Regions from separate parts of the Granulicatella sp. 20925_1_45 genome, predicted to be linked through region 1. Evidence: predicted binding sites of a transcription regulator. Region 1 holds the regulator's gene; the other holds the start of a gene.
The links. The regulator LexA, encoded in region 1, represses DNA repair genes until DNA is damaged. The targets are predictions, from matches to a motif close to CNAACANNTGTTNG.

Region 1 (9,459 bases):
TATGGTGTTGGGGTGATGATTCATCATCATGGCTTTGGTGGACAAGTTGAATTTGAGAATCAAACCTATACACTAAGTAATGAATCGATTCAACTGTATAGTGCAGGTTATAATCGCAGTACGAAACGGGTTAAGATTTATACAACCATCGTCGCTGGGAAGGTTGAGGTGATTGAAGCATGAAGCAACGCCTCTTAAAAAGCTGGATGCTCTATTCAGCAGTGTATAGCTTTGTTAGTACCATTTTCCTATTCCTATTCCGAAAATGGATTCGCTATGAATTAGTAGAGACGCTTAGTATTCAAGAGATTCTTGGGACGATGACGTTGTTTTTGTTATTAATCTTATTACTTGGTTTGATGACAGCTGGTGCAATGATGATTTTGAATCGTCAAGCAGAACGTAAAATGGGTGAGCAATTACTAATGATTCAAAGAGCAAAGTATTCATTAGTAAAAGAAGAACAACAACCCAACTGGATTAATGAAGCAACTGTTGTAGATTTAAATGTCTTTTATGAACAGACAGCGGCTATTTCAGAACGCTTAGAAAACTTATCGCTCGAATTGCAACAATTAGGTAGTAAACCACAGTTCTTAGGGACTGAAACGAAAGAGCAGGTCATTGAACAAGAAAGACGCCGTATCGCTCGTGAATTACATGATTCTGTAAGCCAACAGTTGTTTGCAGCAATGATGATGATTTCTGCGTTAAATGAACGTGCAGACAAGTTCGATGAGAAAGAACAAAAGCAACTGAAGATGATTGAACATGTACTCTCACAAGCGCAAGCGGAGATGAGAGCATTGCTTCTACACTTAAGACCGATTTCACTGGAAAATAAATCATTGAAAGCAGGTATTGAAGGATTACTCGTCGAATTGCAAACGAAAGTACAGATGAAGATTCATTGGGATATCGAAGACGTCCAACTACCAGAAGGGGTCGAGGATCATCTCTTTAGAATCGCACAGGAACTTCTATCGAATACATTGCGTCATTCGCACGCAACCACATTAGAAGTATACTTACGTCAAACAGACTCCAATGTTCTCTTTAAAATAGAAGATAATGGAGTTGGATTTAATACGGAGGAAATTCTTCCAGGAAGCTATGGAATTAATAATATGAAAGAAAGAGTGCAAGGACTCGGTGGACAAGTGAAAATTGTCAGCTTCCCAAATCAAGGGACGACAATTGAAATTAAGATTCCGCTCAGTCGTAACATGGAGGGTGAATAATGATACATGTATTACTAGTAGACGATCATGAGATGGTACGACTTGGTGTGTCTTCTTATCTATCGATGCAAGATGATATTGAAGTGATTGATGAAGCTAAGAATGGTCGTGAAGGTGTTGAGAAAGCACTCGAATTAAAACCAGATATCATTCTAATGGACCTTGTGATGCCAGAGATGGATGGGATTGAAGCGACAAAAGAAATTCTTGAAAAGTGGCCGCAAGCAAAAATCATCATCCTAACAAGCTTTATTGATGATGAGAAAGTCTTTCCTGCTATTAACGCCGGAGCAAAGAGCTATATCTTAAAAACAGCTTCTGCTTCTCAAATAGCAAAAGCCATTCGAGATACATATCAAGGGGATGGGGTATTTGAACCTCAAGTAACGGATAAACTCGTGAACCGTATCCAAATGAAGCAGCAACATTTCTTGCATGAAGATTTAACACAACGTGAATTAGAAGTGTTACTCTTAATCGCTCAAGGAAAATCGAATCAGGAAATCGCTGACGAGTTGTTTATCACATTAAAGACAGTGAAAACGCACGTCTCAAATATTCTCTCGAAATTAGAAGTAGAAGATAGAACGCAAGCAACGATTTACGCGTTCAAACATCAATTGATTAAAATGTAACGAAAAGCCATTCTTGTTCTTGCAAGAGTGGCTTTTTTGATGAAAGTAATTTCGATAAAGGCCTGAGGGAGTCGTATTTTCTACCTTATTCTGAAAGTAGTTACTAAAAATAGAGGTAATATTGAAAATGTTTTCTGAAGTAGATATACTAAAAATGTAAGGGTTTTACTAAAAATAGAAGGAGGCTGTTTATGAGATTACAAGGTCAATTAATTGTATCATGCCAAGCATTGCCGCATGAACCATTACATAGTGATTATATTATGGCTCGTATGGCAGTTGCTGCACAGGAAGGAGGAGCGAAAGGAATTCGTGCCAATTCAGTGATTGACATCAAAGCGATCAAAGAAGCTGTCGACTTACCAGTTATTGGAATTATTAAACGTGATTATGATGATGCCGACGTCTTTATTACCGCTACGATGAAAGAAATTGACGAATTGATGACGGTGAAACCAGAGATTATTGCTCTCGATGCCACTACATCTACTCGTCCAAATGGACAAACACTTGATGATTTCTATCATGAAATCAGAGCAAAATATCCAGAACAATTACTGATGGCAGACTGTTCAACGGTAGAAGAAATGATTCATGCTGATGAACTCGGCTTTGATTTTATTGGAAGTACTTTAGTAGGGTATACAAAACAAAGTAAAGGTCACAAAATTGAAGAAAATGATTTTGAAATATTGAGAACAGTGTTAGCACGAATCAAACACCCACTTATTGCAGAAGGCAATATCGATACACCTGAAAAGGTAAAACGTGTGCTTGAGTTAGGTGCGTATAGTGTCGTTGTAGGTTCAGCGATTACTCGTCCACAACTCATCACGAAAAAATTTGTTGATGCGATTCAACAAGTAGGAAAAGATTAAACATTACTGATTTATAGTTTAAGGGGGAAAACCACATGTTTAAATTTTTACAAAAAATTGGGAAGGCCTTTATGTTGCCGATTGCCATTTTACCGGCAGCAGGTTTGTTATTAGGGATTGGTGGAGCTTTATCCAACCCGGTAACGGTGGCAACATATCCTGTATTAAATAACGATGTATTACAAGCAATCTTTAAAGTAATGAGCCAAGCAGGGGAAGTTATCTTTGCAAACCTTTCACTTCTTCTCTGTGTGGCTTATGTATCGGTTTAGCAAAACGTGACAAAGGGACTGCAGCACTTGCTGGGGTAACTGGTTACTTAGTAATGACTGCGACAATTAAAGCTCTTGTAGGATTATACATGGGTAAAGATGCTTCAATTGATACTGGGGTTATCGGAGCTGTCGTAATTGGTGCAATCGCTGTTTGGTTACATAACCGCTACAACAATATCCAATTACCACAAGTTCTTGGATTCTTCGGTGGTAGCCGTTTTGTTCCAATCGTAACTTCATTTGCATCTATCTTTGTTGGGGCTATCTTCTTCGTAGTATGGCCACCATTCCAACAATTACTAGTTTCAACTGGTGGATATATTTCACAAGCGGGTCCTATTGGTACATTCTTATATGGATTCTTAATGCGTTTATGTGGTGCAGTCGGATTACACCATATGATTTATCCAATGTTCTGGTATACAGAATTAGGTGGAGTGGAAGTCGTAGCTGGTCAAACAATTGCTGGGGCTCAAAAAATCTTCTTTGCTCAATTGGCAGATCCTAACCACGTAGGTCTATTCACTGAAGGAACTCGTTTCTTCGCTGGTCGTTTCTCAACAATGATGTTCGGTCTTCCAGCAGCCTGCTTAGCAATGTATCACTGTGTACCAAAAGCTCGTCGTAAAAAATACGCAGGTTTATTCTTAGGGGTTGCCTTAACTTCATTCATCACTGGTATTACAGAACCAATCGAATTCATGTTCTTATTCGTAAGCCCAGTATTATATGTTATTCATGCATTCCTTGATGGGGTAAGCTTCTTCATCGCAGATATTCTAAATATTTCTATTGGTAATACATTCTCAGGCGGGGTTATCGACTTCACATTATTCGGTATCTTGCAAGGTAACGATAAGACAAACTGGTTATTAGAAATTCCATTTGGACTTATCTGGAGTGGTCTATACTATGTCGTATTCAGATGGTTCATCACTCAATTCAATGTAGCAACTCCAGGACGTATTGAAGATGATATGTTATCAGATGACAAACCAGTTGTTGAAACACGCGACAGCTTGAAACAAGACAGTGTTCGTATTATTGAAGCTCTAGGTGGAGCAGAAAATATTGAAGATGTGGATGCTTGTATCACTCGTCTACGTGTATCTGTAAAAGAGGTCGACAAAGTTAATAAAGCGACATTGAAAGATATCGGAGCTGTAGATGTTCTAGAAGTTAAAGGTGGTATTCAAGCCATTTACGGTGCGAAAGCAATTCTTTACAAGAACAATATTAATGAAATTTTAGGTGTAGACGATTAGTCGTTTAAACTCACTCAAAAGATGGACTAGTCTTAACGATTAGTCCATCTTTTATTTTTTGAAAAAAGGCAAAATCTTTCCCGGAACCTGTGCTATAATGAAAGTAGTAATGCAAAGGGGAAAAGCAGATGTTGTCATTTGAGAAAAAAGTAGCACCGATGATTGAATCGATTTATGATACGTTGACACCGATTGAAAAAACGATTGCGAAATATTTCTTGAGTGTGATTCCGGAAAATGAATCGTTATCCGCACAAGAAGTATCTAAAAGATTATTCGTATCGATTCCGTCCTTAACACGATTTGCTCAAAAGTGTGGCTATAAAGGATATCGACAGTTTATTTATGACTATCAAAAAGGGAAACAAGAAGAGACAAACTTGCATAATGATTTAACCAAAATTGTGTTGGACGATTATGCAGACCTCTTAACGAAATCCTTCTCACTCATCAATGAAGCACAGCTGATTCATGTGTGTGATATGCTCAGTAAGGCTAAGCGCGTGTATATCTACGGACAAGGAAGTTCCGGGTTAGCAGCCCTGGAGATGAAGTTCAGATTTATGCGACTCGGGATGATTTGTGAGGCGATTACGGATTTACATACGATGCTGATGAACCGCGTATTAGTCGATGAAGATTGCCTAGTGATTGGAATAACGGTGTCGGCCAACGAAAGTGTTGTGAATGCCGTGAATATCGCCAAACTTCAAGGAGCGAAAACCGTTCTGATTACCTCTAAGAAGAGCGAAGAGTTGCAACAGGATTGTGACGAATTAGTGCTCATCGCGATGAAGAATGCCTTAGAGCAAGGAACGGCCATTACACCGCAATTCCCAGTTCTTGTCATTGTCGATATTTTATATAGTTACTACAAGGAAATCGATAAGGAACGCAAACGCTCGATTTTCTCAAATACATTACATGCCATTCAACCAGAATAAGGAGACGATAAAATGTTTGGATTTTTTAAAAAGAATCAAGTAGAAAAAGAAGTGCCAGTATTTGCACTAGCAGGAGGAGAAATTGTTCCCATTACACAAGTGAATGATCCAGTCTTTGCAGGCAAAATGATGGGTGACGGATTTGCGGTTATTCCAGCAAGTGGTGTGATTACTTCTCCAGTAAAAGGGGAAGTCGTAAATGTATTCCTAACACTTCACGCTGTAGGCATTCAAACTGCTGGCGGATTAGAAGTGCTTGTTCATATGGGAATCGATACGGTTGAATTAAAAGGCGGGCCTTTTGAAACGACAGTAACGGTTGGCCAAAAGGTGGATGAAAATACAGTATTATCGACTGTGGACTTAGAAGCACTAAAAGAAGCTGGTAAAGATACTGCAATGATGGTGCTCTTTACGAATATGGATAAAGTGGAATCTATTGCGGTAGCTACAGAAGGCTTAGTAGAAGGTAAAGCAGAAGTAGGGAAAGTAACATTAAAAGCTTAATCAAAAAAAAGAATCTCCGCTCGGATTTGAGCGGAGATTTTCATTTGGTTTAGAAAATACGACTGCGGTATAAACTAACTACTTTTCCTAAAATCGTACAGTTCGGTAAGATGATAGGGTCCATTGTGTCGTTTTCTGGCTCTAGGCGCACATGGTCGCTTTCAAGATAGAATCTCTTACAAGTTGCAGTGTCTTCTTCAGTCATCGCAATGACGATTTCACCATTTGAGGCAGTTGATTGTTTACGGACAATGACAGAATCGCCATCGAAGATCCCAGCATTAATCATACTGTCCCCTTTAATACGAAGCATGAATAAATCATCTGCATCGTTTTGTAAGTCTGGTGGGATAGGGAAGAAGTCACTTGCTTCTTCTACAGCGAGAATTGGTTCACCGGCTGTTACCACACCAAGCATTGGAATCGCCGTTGATTTAGCGCCGATTGCTTTGAGTCCAGCCATTGTTAATTCAATGGCACGTGGTTTACTTGGGTCACGTTGAATTAAGCCGTTTTTCTCAAGTCTTGATAAGTGACCATGAACGGTTGAAGTCGAAGAAAGCTGAACGGCGTTACAAATTTCACGCACTGTTGGCGGATAACCGTGCTCTTGAACTTCTTTATAAATAAACTGTAATACATCTAATTGTCTAGAATCTTTTAAATTTGTCATCGGAACATCTCCTTCTTTGAGACTAGTGTAACACACTTTGTAAACAGAAATCAAACAAACGTTCGTATGTAATTCAGATTTTTAGGAAAAAATGTCGTCTCGTGCTACACTAGGAGACGAAGCCAAGGAAAGGAATGACAAAAATGTTATCAGAAGAAAAATTAAACCGTATTAATGAATTAGCGAAAAAGAAAAAAGAAGGAAAATTAACTCCAACGGAAGAAAAAGAACAACAACTTTTACGTCAAGAGTATTTGGAAGCTTTTCGTGGAGGCATGCGTAACCACATCGAAGGATTAAAATTCGTCGATGAAGAAGGAAATGACGTGACTCCAGATAAACTAAAAGCGATTCAAAAAGAAAAAGGATTGCATAACCGAGACGCAGAATAGATGAGAGAAGGCTGAAAATTTCAGCCTTTTTTTGTTACAAAAAATATGTGGAACCCGTGAAGGAAATATGTATTTTGCAAGGGTTTACTATGTTTTATTTATCATAAAAATAACGGTTGCAAAAGCAGTCTTGGATTAGTAAAATAGAAGAGTAAGTTCCGATTAAGGAAAAAATATTTAAGGAGTGATTGTATGTTTGATAAAACCGATCAACTAGCAGTGAATACAATTCGTACATTGAGTATGGATGCGATTCAAGCTGCGAATTCAGGACACCCTGGTCTTCCAATGGGTGCTGCACCAATGGCTTATGTACTTTGGTCTAAATATTTGAAAGTTAACCCAAAACGTTCTAATTGGGTGGATCGCGATCGCTTTGTATTATCAGCAGGTCATGGATCTGCAATGTTATATGCCTTATTACATTTATCAGGCTATGACTTATCGATTGAAGATGTGAAAAATTTCCGCCAACTTGGAAGTAAAACACCTGGACACCCAGAAGTACATGACACTGATGGGGTAGATGCAACAACGGGTCCTCTTGGACAAGGGTTTGCAAATGCTGTTGGGATGGCCATGGCTGAAGCGCACCTTGCTGCGAAATTCAATCGTGAAGGATACCCAGTCGTTGACCACCACACTTATGTCTTATGTGGGGACGGGGACTTAATGGAAGGTATTTCTTACGAAGCAGCATCTTTAGCTGGAACGTTGAAATTAAATAAATTAATCGTGTTATACGATTCGAACGATATTTGTTTAGATGGACCTTTAAATAAAGTATTCACTGAAGATGTGAAGAAACGCTTCAAAGGGTTAGGTTGGAACTATATTCGCGTTGAAGATGGAAACGACTTAGATGAAATCGCTGAAGCTATCGAAGAAGCACAATGCCAAAAAGAAAAACCAACAATTATCGAAGTAAAAACTGTTATTGGTTACGGTGCTCCAAACCAAGGAACTAATAAAGTTCACGGGGCTCCTTTAGGACCTGACGGCATTGCTGCAACGAAAGCAAACTACGGATGGGAATATGGCCCATTTGAAGTGCCAGAAGAAGTGCAACACCGTTTCGATAAATTATTAGTGCAAACAGGCGAAATTGACTACAACGAATGGAAAACTTTATTCGAAGGCTATAGACAAGCATATCCAGAGCTTGCAAAAGAATTCGAAGATAGCTTTGCAGAAAACATTAAAGTAGACTTAGAAAAAGTATTACCTTCATATGAATTTGGTAGCCCAGCAATGGCTTCTCGTGTGACAAGCCAAGCTGCAATTCAAGAATTAGGAAAACATATTCCATTCTTCTGGGGTGGATCTGCGGACCTTTCTTCATCAAACAATACAATGAATAAAGCAGATACAGACTTCTCGCATGAAAATTACGGTGGAAGAAATATCTGGTTTGGGGTTCGTGAGTTTGCGATGGGAGCAGCCATGAACGGTATGTTACTCCATGGTGGTAACCGTGCTTATGGAGGTACATTCTTCGTATTTGCAGATTACTTAAAAGCAGCAATGCGTGTTGCGGCAATCTCTCATTTACCAGCAATCTATGTTTATACACATGACTCAATTGCGGTTGGGGAAGATGGACCGACGCATGAACCAATCGAACAATTAGCAGCGTTCCGTGCAACTCCAAACTTAAACGTGATTCGTCCTGCTGATGGTAACGAAGTATCTGCTGCGTGGAAAGTAGCTGTAGAAGCAAAAAACCGTCCATCAGTATTAGTTTTCTCACGCCAAAACTTACCAGTTCTTGAACACTCACAGGAATTAGCTTATGAAGGTGTGAAACGTGGGGCATATGTGGTTAGCCCACAAAAATGCGATACTCCAGAAGGTATTTTGATTGCGACAGGTTCTGAAGTAGCGCTTGCCATTGAAGCGCAAAAAGTTCTTGCAGAAGAAGGGATTGATGTATCTGTTGTATCAATGCCTTCAATGAATTTATTCGAAGAACAACCAAAAGTATACCGTGAAGCAGTATTACCAAGCGATGTTCGTAAACGTGTAGCCGTTGAAATGGGCGCAAGTTTCGGATGGGGTCAATACGTTGGTTTAGATGGTGCAACTGTGACAATCGACCGCTTTGGATTATCTGGCAACGGAAACAAAGTAATGGAAACATTAGGATTCACTGTAGAAAATGTAGTGAATACATTTAAATCTTTATAAAAATAAGTTAAAATATGAGATTGAAGGCCTGGGTATATCAGGCTTTCAATCTTTTTTTGTTTTTAGGAGAATGTATGAAAGAATTAAAACAGGCATTTACAATTAGTTTACCTATCTGTTAATGGAATGACCTAGTCTAGAGTTGTATCTAGGTATTTTCTAGCCTTATTTTATGGTAAAATAGAGCTACATTGATTTAGAAAGAGGCACTCTTATGAAATTATTATTCGTTGGCGATGTTGTCGGTTCTCTTGGAAGAGAGATGGTCGCACAATATGTTCCAAAATTAAAGAAAAAATATAAACCGCAAATCACCGTGATTAATGGGGAAAATGCTGCCCATGGAAAAGGAATTACGGAGAAGATTTATAAGGAGTTATTGCAGGCTGGTGCAGACGTTGTAACGCTTGGAAATCATGCCTTTGATAACAAAGCGATTTTTGATTTCATTGAAGATGCCAC
Region 2 (9,459 bases), on a different contig from region 1:
TGATACGCTTCTAGTGTGAATTCACGTCCAAGATAAGCACTGACAAGCATAACAAGCGTTGATTTTGGCAAGTGGAAATTCGTCACAAACGCGTCCACCACACGGAACTCATACCCAGGAGAGATAAAAATATCCGTCCAACCACTCGCTGGCACCACATGCCCGTCGTTATCTCTAGCAACTGTTTCTAGTGTACGAATCGAAGTCGTACCAACGGCAATAACACGTTTGCCAGCTTTCTTAGTCGCTTCAATCATCTCTGCAGTTTCTTTTGATACATTGTAATATTCTGAATGCATCTTATGGTCTTCTAGTGAATCCACAGAAACAGGTCTAAAGGTTCCAAGGCCAACGTGCAATGTGACTGGAACAATATTTACACCCTTCTCACGGATTTTTTGCATTAATTCTTCCGTAAAGTGCAAGCCAGCTGTAGGTGCTGCTGCAGATCCATTTTCTTTCGCATAAACGGTTTGATAACGTTCTTTATCTTCTAAACGTTCTTTGATATATGGTGGCAATGGCATTTCACCAAGAGATTCCAACACTTCTAGGAATACTCCCTCGTATGAAAACTCGATGATACGTCCACCTTGGTCTAATTCTTCGACAACTGTCGCCTTGAGTCTACCATCTCCAAAAGAAACAACACTACCCACTTTCATCCGTTTGGCAGGTTTCACAAGTGTTTCCCACTTGTCGCCTTCCGTAGTCGTTAATAGTAAGACCTCAATATGAGCGCCTGTTTCTTCTTTTGTTCCATAAAGACGTGCTGGAAGTACACGCGTGTTATTCACAACAAGTGTATCTCCTTCTTCTAATTCATCTAGTAAATCAGAAAAATGTTTATCTTCAATGGTATGTGTAGTTTTATTCACCACTAATAAACGTGAAGACGTACGGTCTTTCAATGGAGTTTGCGCGATTAATTCTTCGGGTAAATCGAAGTCAAAATCTTTTGTTGTATAGTTCATTTCTAGTTCCTTTCTTACGATAAAGGATATAATCGCCCTAAGTGAGCATATCCTTCTGGCGTCACCACACGACCTCGTGATGTCCGTTTTAAAAATCCAATTTGTAATAAATACGGTTCATACATATCTTCGATGGTCTCGGCATCTTCTGAAATGTTTGCCGCAATGGCACCTAGTCCAACTGGTCCACCATCGTATAAATCTATCATCGCCGTCAATAATTTACGGTCGATATGATCCAATCCTTTAGCGTCCACACGTAAGACCTTCAATGCTTGCTGCGTAATTTCTTTTGAAATCATGCCTTCTTCGTATACTTGAGAAAAATCTCGTACACGTTTCAAGAGACGATTGGCAATACGTGGTGTTCCACGAGAGCGAAGCGCAATCTCAAGAGCGGCCTCATCTTTAATTTCACTATCAAAAACATTCGCACTGCGTTTTACAATCTCAGAAAGTGAAGCCTCATCGTAATACTCCATATGTTCCACAATTCCGAAACGGTCACGAAGCGGTGCAGAAAGAGCCCCTGCACGAGTCGTCGCTCCAATTAACGTGAACGGTGGCAATGGAAAATGTACCGGATGCGCAGTTGGTCCTTGACCCACCACGATATCTACGAAGAAATCTTCCATCGCTGAATACAGCATCTCTTCCACGACACGTGGCAAGCGGTGAATCTCATCGATAAATAAGACATCCCCTGCTTCTAAGTCGTTTAAAAGAGCCACTAAGTCACCTGGACGTTCAATCGCAGGGCCACTTGTCGTCTTAATGCCGACTTCTAATTCGTTGGCAATCACCATCGCTAAGGTCGTCTTTCCAAGTCCTGGAGGTCCGTATAGTAACACGTGATCCAAGGCTTCTGAACGACTACGCGCCGCTTGAATATAGATAGCAAGTTCTTCTTTTACTTTTTGTTGACCGATATACTGTTGTAACGTCTGTGGACGCAGTGATAATTCGTCTTGTACTTCCCCTTCGTCAAGCGGGTTTTGGTCAATAAAACGTTCTTCCTCCACGATAATCCTCCATTATTTCATCAATAGTTTAAAGGCCACTTTTAATGCCTCTTGCGTCGTACTTGGAGCAGCAGCTTCCAGCGACTTCCAAATCTTTGTAATTTCTTTTGCAGAATACCCAAGACCAAGTAAGGCTTCTTTCGCTTCTTCAAGAGTTGCTTGGTTTGTTGAAACAACAGCTTTAGTCGTTTCTTCTGGGACAGCTTCAAACTTTCCTTTCAAATCTAAAATAATTTGTTGCGCTGTTTTCTTTCCAACACCAGGGAATTTTGTTAAATAAGTGACATTCCCACTTTCTACAGCATTCACGAAACCTTTTGTATCGTCATTTGCTAAAATACTCATCGCACTCTTCGGACCGATACCAGAAACGCTAATTAAACGTTGGAATAATTCGCGTTCTTCGCTTGAAATAAATCCGTATAAGGTAATGGAATCCTCACGAACGACTTGTTGTACTAAAACTTTAATTTGTTTCTTCAGAGAATCTTGTAGACGGTATGGGTTTGCAAAAACCACTTGATACCCTACACCATGCACATCGACAACAATCGCTGTTGGTAAGATATGCGCTAACTCTCCATTTAAATATTCATACATGAATGATGCTCCTTTTTATGTCTATATCAGTACAATTCTAGCATAACAGGAAGGTCTAGGGCAAATGTCTGTTCGCATATTGTTCAAAAAAGCAGCCCCCATCTATAGAGACTGCTTTTAAAAGTTAAGTTTTTAATTAGGCGTTTAATAATGCTTCCGCTTGTTTTTCAAGTCCTGCAACTACTTCTTCGTCTAAAGTCACAACGCCTGTTCCCCAAGCTTCAGGGTTAATTTTAGCGCCAGTGAATTCACCCACAACTTGCATACGGATAAATGGTAATAATGCATGATAAGCTGCAAATAATGACTCATGTCCTGCGTTTGCCATTGCTGATACCGTTACAACTTTATCTTGTAGAATTGAAGGTCCGTGTGTATCTGATAAGTCTAATGCACGGCTCATCCAGTCTAATAAGTTTTTCACTGTTCCAGGAATTGCAAAGTTATACGCTGGTGAGAAGATCCATACTGCATCAGCTTTACCAAATGCATCGCGAGCTGCTTGTACTTCAGGTAATACTGGAGTTTCTAAGTCTTGGTTCATTAATGGAAGGTTTAAGTAATCTAAGTAAGTGACAGTTGCTTTCCCTTCTAAAATACGTTCTGCTTTTTCTGCCATTTGGTGGTTGAAGCTACCTTTACGTAAGCTACCAACTACAAATAAAATATTTTTCATATTCTTTTCCTCTTTTCGTAAATGGTTTGACCAAAAAAGTTGTGTCTTTTCTCTTGGAATTGAAATAAGATTATCATCACTTAAACGTTAAAGCAATTTATTTGCTCATAAAATTTTTTGTTTTTTTAAAGAAAAAAACTCTTAGAAACGTTGATATCATGGTGTTTTAAAATAAAAACGAAAAATATCATTATAATGTATACGTTATAATGATAAAAAATTTTGAGTCAAATTGAAATGAGCAAGTTCAATTGAACTGTTAAATATGAATCTATTATGAAGTCGCAGTCGGTTCTACTTCAAAATAAGAATAAATCAGTCTCTTTTTGTGAATTTCTTAATTTATACTATTTTTTATATGTAACATATGCTACAGTCGATATATAAACATCGATAAGGAGTGTTCTTATGTCAGAAAAACGTTTAACACGTAAAGTAAACGAAAAGAAAATTGCTGGAGTATGTGCTGGTGTAGCTGATTACTTTGGACTAGACGTAGCAATGGTTCGTCTTGGATGGGCTCTTTCATTCTTATTAGCTGGTGCTGGTGGTTTCTTATACGTACTATTATGGTTCTTATTACCAGAATCTGAATAATTTGTAAAAATATGCAGGCAGCGATGCCTGCTTTTTTGTGCTCTATATAAAGTAAAAAACGACTCACACTGTGAGTCGTTTTTGTGTAGTTGAGTTCGCCATCGCAGAAATCGCGAAGTCTCACATCGCACAGTAGCTTATTGACGTTCTCTTCATCACTCGTGATTCGAGAACATCTAATAAGCTCTGTGGGGGAAAGACTACGAAGCAAAAATGACTCGCACTGCGAGTCATTTTTTGTCTTCAGTCTTTCTCTTGAAATCGGACTCCAAAGTGCAAAAGCTCAAGCCTTTCTCACTTTGTCCGCACGACTATTCTAGTCGTTTACGGCAAAGTTCGAACCGTCATCGCTTTTGAGCGCACTTTGTCGCACCTTAGTTTTCCATTAAAGCCTGATTAGCTGTAATGATTGCTAATTTGTAAACATCTTCTTCGTTACATCCACGTGATAAGTCAGAGATTGGTTTGTTTAGTCCTTGTAAGATTGGTCCGATTGCTTCGAAGTTACCGAAACGTTGTGCAATTTTGTATCCGATGTTTCCTGATTGGATTTCTGGGAAAACAAATACTGTTGCTTGTCCAGCTACTGGTGACTCTGGAGCTTTTTGTTTACCAACGCTTGGTACGAAGGCAGCATCGAATTGTAATTCACCGTCGATGTTGTAGTTTGGAGCTAATTCTTGTGCGATTTTAGTTGCTTCCGCTACTTTTAATGCTTCTTCAGATTTAGCAGAACCTTTTGTTGAGAAACTTAACATTGCAACGTTTGGTTCGATACCAAATAATTCAGCTGTTTTAGCAGATTCTACTGCGATTTCAGCTAATTCTTGTGCGTTAGGGTTGATGTTGATTGCGCAGTCTGAGAATAAGTATTTCTTAGATTTGTCGCTGTTGATCATGATGAACGCACCACTTGTACGAGAGACACCTGGTTTTGTTTTGATAATTTGTAATGCTGGACGTACAGTGTCCCCTGTTGAGTGAACCGCACCAGATACTAATCCGTCTGCTAAGCCCATATATACCATCATTGTTCCGAAATAAGTTACGTCACGTAATAATTTTTGAGCGTCTTCTTCAGATACTTTACCTTTACGACGTTCTACAAAGCTTGCTACCATTTCTGCATATTTATCGTCTGCATAAGTTTCAGGATCGATAATTTCTAAATGAGAAATGTTAAATCCACGAGCGTTTGCCACTTCGTTAATTTGGTCTACATTCCCAAGTAAGATTGGTTTGCAAAGTCCATCTGCTAATAAACGAACCGCTGCACCAATAATTCTTGGTTCATCTCCTTCTGGAAATACGATTTTAACGTCTTTCCCTTTCACTTTAAGTGATAATTCTTCAAATAATTCCACGGATATCCCTCCAAAAATTTGTTATCTTAATAATACACTAAATACTTTTAAAAAAACAGTACAATGTTAAAACAATCATCAAAAAAACAACTGTACTAATCTGATTACAATTTAAAAATAGTACAGTTTCATTTTATAAAAATTTCTACTTAGCAAAACACCGCTAGTATGCTATACTTAGAGAGTATTTTAGTAAGGAGGAAGGCTTTGTGCGATCATATGCAAAAAAATTAATGGATACCGCTATTCTTGCTGGTCAAATCATGCTCGAATGCAATGCGGAATCGTATCGCGTGGAAGAAACCATGAACTATATTCTCTCCACTTCAAACTTTGAAACTTGCGAAGCCTTCGCAATGGCGACTGGAATCTTTGCAACGCTCGATGATGACTGCATCGATTCTATTACAGAAATTCGTCGTGTTCCAAATCGAGACACGAACTTGAACCGAATTTATAAGGTCAACGCAATCTCTCGTCAATTAGTGACAAAAGAAATTGACCTCGATACAGCTTATCAACGATTACAGGATTTAAAAGAATCAGAATATCCACAATGGTTAAAAGACTTAGGCCTTATTCTGATGTGTGGGTTCTACGCTGCTCTATTTGGAGCAACGCCAATTGAACTCGTCATTGCATCAGTTGCAGCGGTTATCATGCCATTTATTTATAAGTTAGATCCGAAATTAAAATTAGGAACATTCGTGTTGAACCTCATATCGATTATTCCAGCGATTGTCATTATCATTTTGATTCAGAAACATTTCGTTCCGGACGCTCGAATCGGCATCTCCATTGTAGGATTAATCATGCCGGCCGTTCCTGGAACCGCCATTACAAATGCCATTCGCGATACATTACGCGGAGACTACAACTCAGGAGCAGCTCGGGCAATTGAAGCGTTTGTGACGGCTCTTTCCGTCGCTATTGCTGTTGCTTTGGGACTCGTGTTAGCAGGAGGTGCAAACCCCTTATGATTTATCAAGTGATTAGTGCTCTCATTGCCGTCTACTTCAGTTGTATTGTCTTTGAAGCACCAAAACGACTCCTCATTCATATTTCGATTATTGGAGGCATTGGTTGGTTTGTATATCTCTTCTTCTTGGATAGTTCTGGATTACAACTAGCTACTTACTATAGCGGCCTTACAATTGCGTTTTTATCGCACTTAGCAGCACGCTATTTTAAAGCTCCCGTAACGGTATTCTTTATTCCTGGATTTTTCCCACTCGTTCCTGGTGCAGGCATGTATCGTACCGTATACGCCTTCTTTGTAGGAGATGTTGAAAAAGGAAAATTCTTCTTCGGTCAAACAATGATTACCGCCGGGATGATTGCACTTGCGATTTTTACGGTCGATTCGATTTTCCGTCTGTATTCTCATTGGCAATCTTCACGCCGTCAGTCAGCAAACTAAATAAATGAACCTGAAACTGCCAAAGATTTTCTTTGGTGGTTTTTTTATGCTTACCGTTGGTTTGTTTTTGGATTCCGTCCCTTTGGGATATCTTCATGGTAGGGATAAGAGCTGTACCGGTTCGAGCCGCAGTCTCTCACCTACTGAGCCTCAATGAGTCTCTACGGAATAAATTCCTAGAGTCTCATCTTCGCATCAGTTACCACACCGCTCTTACTCCTACCATAGAATCCCAAGGGACTCCATCTTTTTTCATAGAATCGATGTTCTCTAAACCTTCTAATGTTAAAAAATAATCTAGTTTTATTATTTACGATTGCTGTAAAAAGAAGATTGTCAATTCTCATTTAAGTAAAGAATTAGTAACTGTGTATGGACAGATAAGGGGTTTGTGTGGTTCAATTAAGTTAACAAGATGTCATAGCTCAGCAGGATAGAGCAAGCGTTTCCTAAACGCTAGGTCGGGGGTTCGAATCCCTTTGGCATCGTTAGTAAAAAAATCCACTGATAAACCAGTGGATTTTTTACTTATTTACTATTCTCTTCTACCCATTCAACAGCACGCCAGGCACGTCCCGGAATATTAGTTCCATGATTTCCTTCTTCCAACGTAAACTGGAAATCACTTGCTTGAAATCTCGGCTCAACCCAGTCTTTTAATGCTAGCGTATTTAGAGTTTGGTCTGCTGTTAAATTCGTCGCAGTAGTTCCTTCTTGATCACCCACACTCATGTACAATTTTGGATGAACAGCTTTAAAGGGATGTTCTTTTAAATAGTCCAGAAACCCCGGATACCACAGCGAAGAAGAACAACTGAGGACAGTTCCAAATAAATCAGTTTTCACCGCAGCATACAAGCTGAATAATCCACCTAGCGAATAACCACCGATAACTCTCTTTTCTGCGCTTGAAGCAAAACCATATTCACTCTCACAAAATGGAATCACATGAGTCGTGATAAAAGAAAGATGTTCTTCCGCTTTCCCCCCGAAATCCATCGGCATGGTTTCAGACGCCTGGAGAGGCCACGGTGTATAATCATCTGTTCGATTATTTGCATTTAAAAGTACAAAATTGAGTGCAGGTTGATGTTTAATAATCCAATGATTAAAAGGTTCTTTGAATTGATCTCCGTCTAAAAAATAAATGGTCGTAGCGTTTTTGACATTAGAACGATAAACATATAATTTTACTCCACAAATTTCTTGTTGGATCCATACAGAATTTTTAACCATGGTGATTTCCTTTCTACTACTTATTCTCTACTATTTTAACAGTTTTCCTCGCGCTTGATAAGCCCAAATGAAAAGACGTCAGTGATATAACACTGACGTCTAATAGTTGTTAAATAAATTTAACGGACAATCTGTCCTGATTTTTGATTCATAAATTCAAAGACTTCATCTTCATTGAATGGATTCCAGTCTCCAAAAACAGTATGTTTTAAAACCGAACTTGCTGTCCCAAAATCGACAATTTGTTGGCTGTCCCAACCTTTTAAAACTCCGTTTAGAATTCCTGCAGCGAAGGCATCTCCTCCACCTACTCGGTCAATAATTGGATTAATATCATAGAGTTTAGATTCGACGAACACTCCATCTTCACCTACAAAGAACCCCTGCAATTCGTTATGGTTCGTTGAAATGACATTTCGTTTGGTTGAATACAACACTTTAATATTTGGATATTTTGCTTGAACTCGCTTGTAAATTTCTTCCAGCAAAACATCTTCGCCCTCTGATACTACTTTCAAAAAATAAATCGCATCTAGTCTACCCGCAGAAAGGATATCTACATAAGGCAAGATTTGTTGGAAACAAGGATAAGCTTCCTCATAACTCCACAACTTACTACGATAGTTCATATCAAAGCTCACATAGCATCCATATTCCTTCGCTTTACGGACGATTTCGACTGTCCACGACTGCCACTTCTTAGAAAGAGCTGGTAGAATTCCTGAAATATGAAGCAAGTCAGCTTCTATAAATATTTCGTCTAAATCCCAGCATAGCTTGTCTAACACTGAAATACTAGAATATAAGCGATCGTATGTAACGCGAGATGCACGTATTGAGTTTCCTTGTTCTAAAAAATAAGTTCCTAATCTTCCATATTCAGTTGCTACTAAATCCGTATTGATACCGTTCATTCGTAGTCTCGAACTTACAGCATCGTTTAATGGGTTATCTTGTGGAAGAACTGTAGCTACAGAAACATCATGGCCAAAATGCGATAAAGAGATACCTACATTCGCTTCAGCTCCACCATAGCAGACTCTGAACTCTTTTGTACTCTTTAACCGCACATCTTCTGCAGTCGATAATCTTAATAAAATTTCACCTAGAGTTATTACTTTCATTGTTGCATCACTTTTCCATTTCTCAATGATAGATAAAGAATCGAAGCTTTCACTTCGATTCTTCTTATGTTCTTTAATTATACTCCAGAATACGCTGCGAAACCACCATCAATTGGTAAAACTACGCCATTCACAAAGCTTGAAAGAGTTGAATCTGCAAGGAAGAATACTCCCCCTACTAATTCATCTGATTCACCAAATCGTCCCATTGGTGTATTGCGTAAAATCTTATCCGCACGTGGAGTTGGATTTCCCTGTTCATCAAATAATAATCGTTCATTTTGAGCTGTTACTAAGAATCCTGGTGCAATTGCGTTGCAACGAATTCCCACTTTAGAGAAGTGAACTGCTAACCATTGAGTAAAGTTACTAATTGCTGCTTTTGCCCCTGAGTATGCTGGAATTTTTGTTAAAGGAGTAAAAGCATTCATACTAGAAATATTGAT

Region 2: the regulator LexA is predicted to act here: its motif matches at 2,658-2,671, upstream of ruvA (Holliday junction branch migration protein RuvA).

Annotation. Positions count from the first base shown of each region.
Region 1 covers NZ_JAPWBR010000009.1:16,253-25,711, reverse strand. The annotation lists gene liaF (cell wall-active antibiotics response protein LiaF) at 1-183, shown strand, start outside; gene O3798_RS04235 (sensor histidine kinase) at 180-1,241, shown strand; gene O3798_RS04230 (response regulator) at 1,241-1,876, shown strand; gene O3798_RS04225 (N-acetylmannosamine-6-phosphate 2-epimerase) at 2,062-2,754, shown strand; partial or broken gene O3798_RS04220 (PTS transporter subunit EIIC) at 2,790-4,294, shown strand; gene O3798_RS04215 (MurR/RpiR family transcriptional regulator) at 4,453-5,238, shown strand; gene O3798_RS04210 (PTS glucose transporter subunit IIA) at 5,251-5,745, shown strand; gene lexA (transcriptional repressor LexA) at 5,795-6,418, opposite strand; gene O3798_RS04200 (DUF896 family protein) at 6,562-6,810, shown strand; gene tkt (transketolase) at 7,003-8,997, shown strand; gene O3798_RS04190 (TIGR00282 family metallophosphoesterase) at 9,212-9,459, shown strand, end outside.
Region 2 covers NZ_JAPWBR010000020.1:24,634-34,092, reverse strand. The annotation lists gene queA (tRNA preQ1(34) S-adenosylmethionine ribosyltransferase-isomerase QueA) at 1-974, opposite strand, end outside; gene ruvB (Holliday junction branch migration DNA helicase RuvB) at 989-1,996, opposite strand; gene ruvA (Holliday junction branch migration protein RuvA) at 2,009-2,596, opposite strand; gene O3798_RS07135 (NADPH-dependent FMN reductase) at 2,733-3,272, opposite strand; gene O3798_RS07130 (PspC domain-containing protein) at 3,681-3,869, shown strand; gene pta (phosphate acetyltransferase) at 4,244-5,233, opposite strand; gene O3798_RS07120 (threonine/serine exporter ThrE family protein) at 5,443-6,213, shown strand; gene O3798_RS07115 (threonine/serine exporter family protein) at 6,210-6,653, shown strand; tRNA gene O3798_RS07110 (tRNA-Arg) at 7,068-7,141, shown strand; gene O3798_RS07105 (alpha/beta hydrolase) at 7,182-7,889, opposite strand; gene O3798_RS07100 (PfkB family carbohydrate kinase) at 8,009-9,013, opposite strand; gene O3798_RS07095 (SDR family oxidoreductase) at 9,091-9,459, opposite strand, start outside.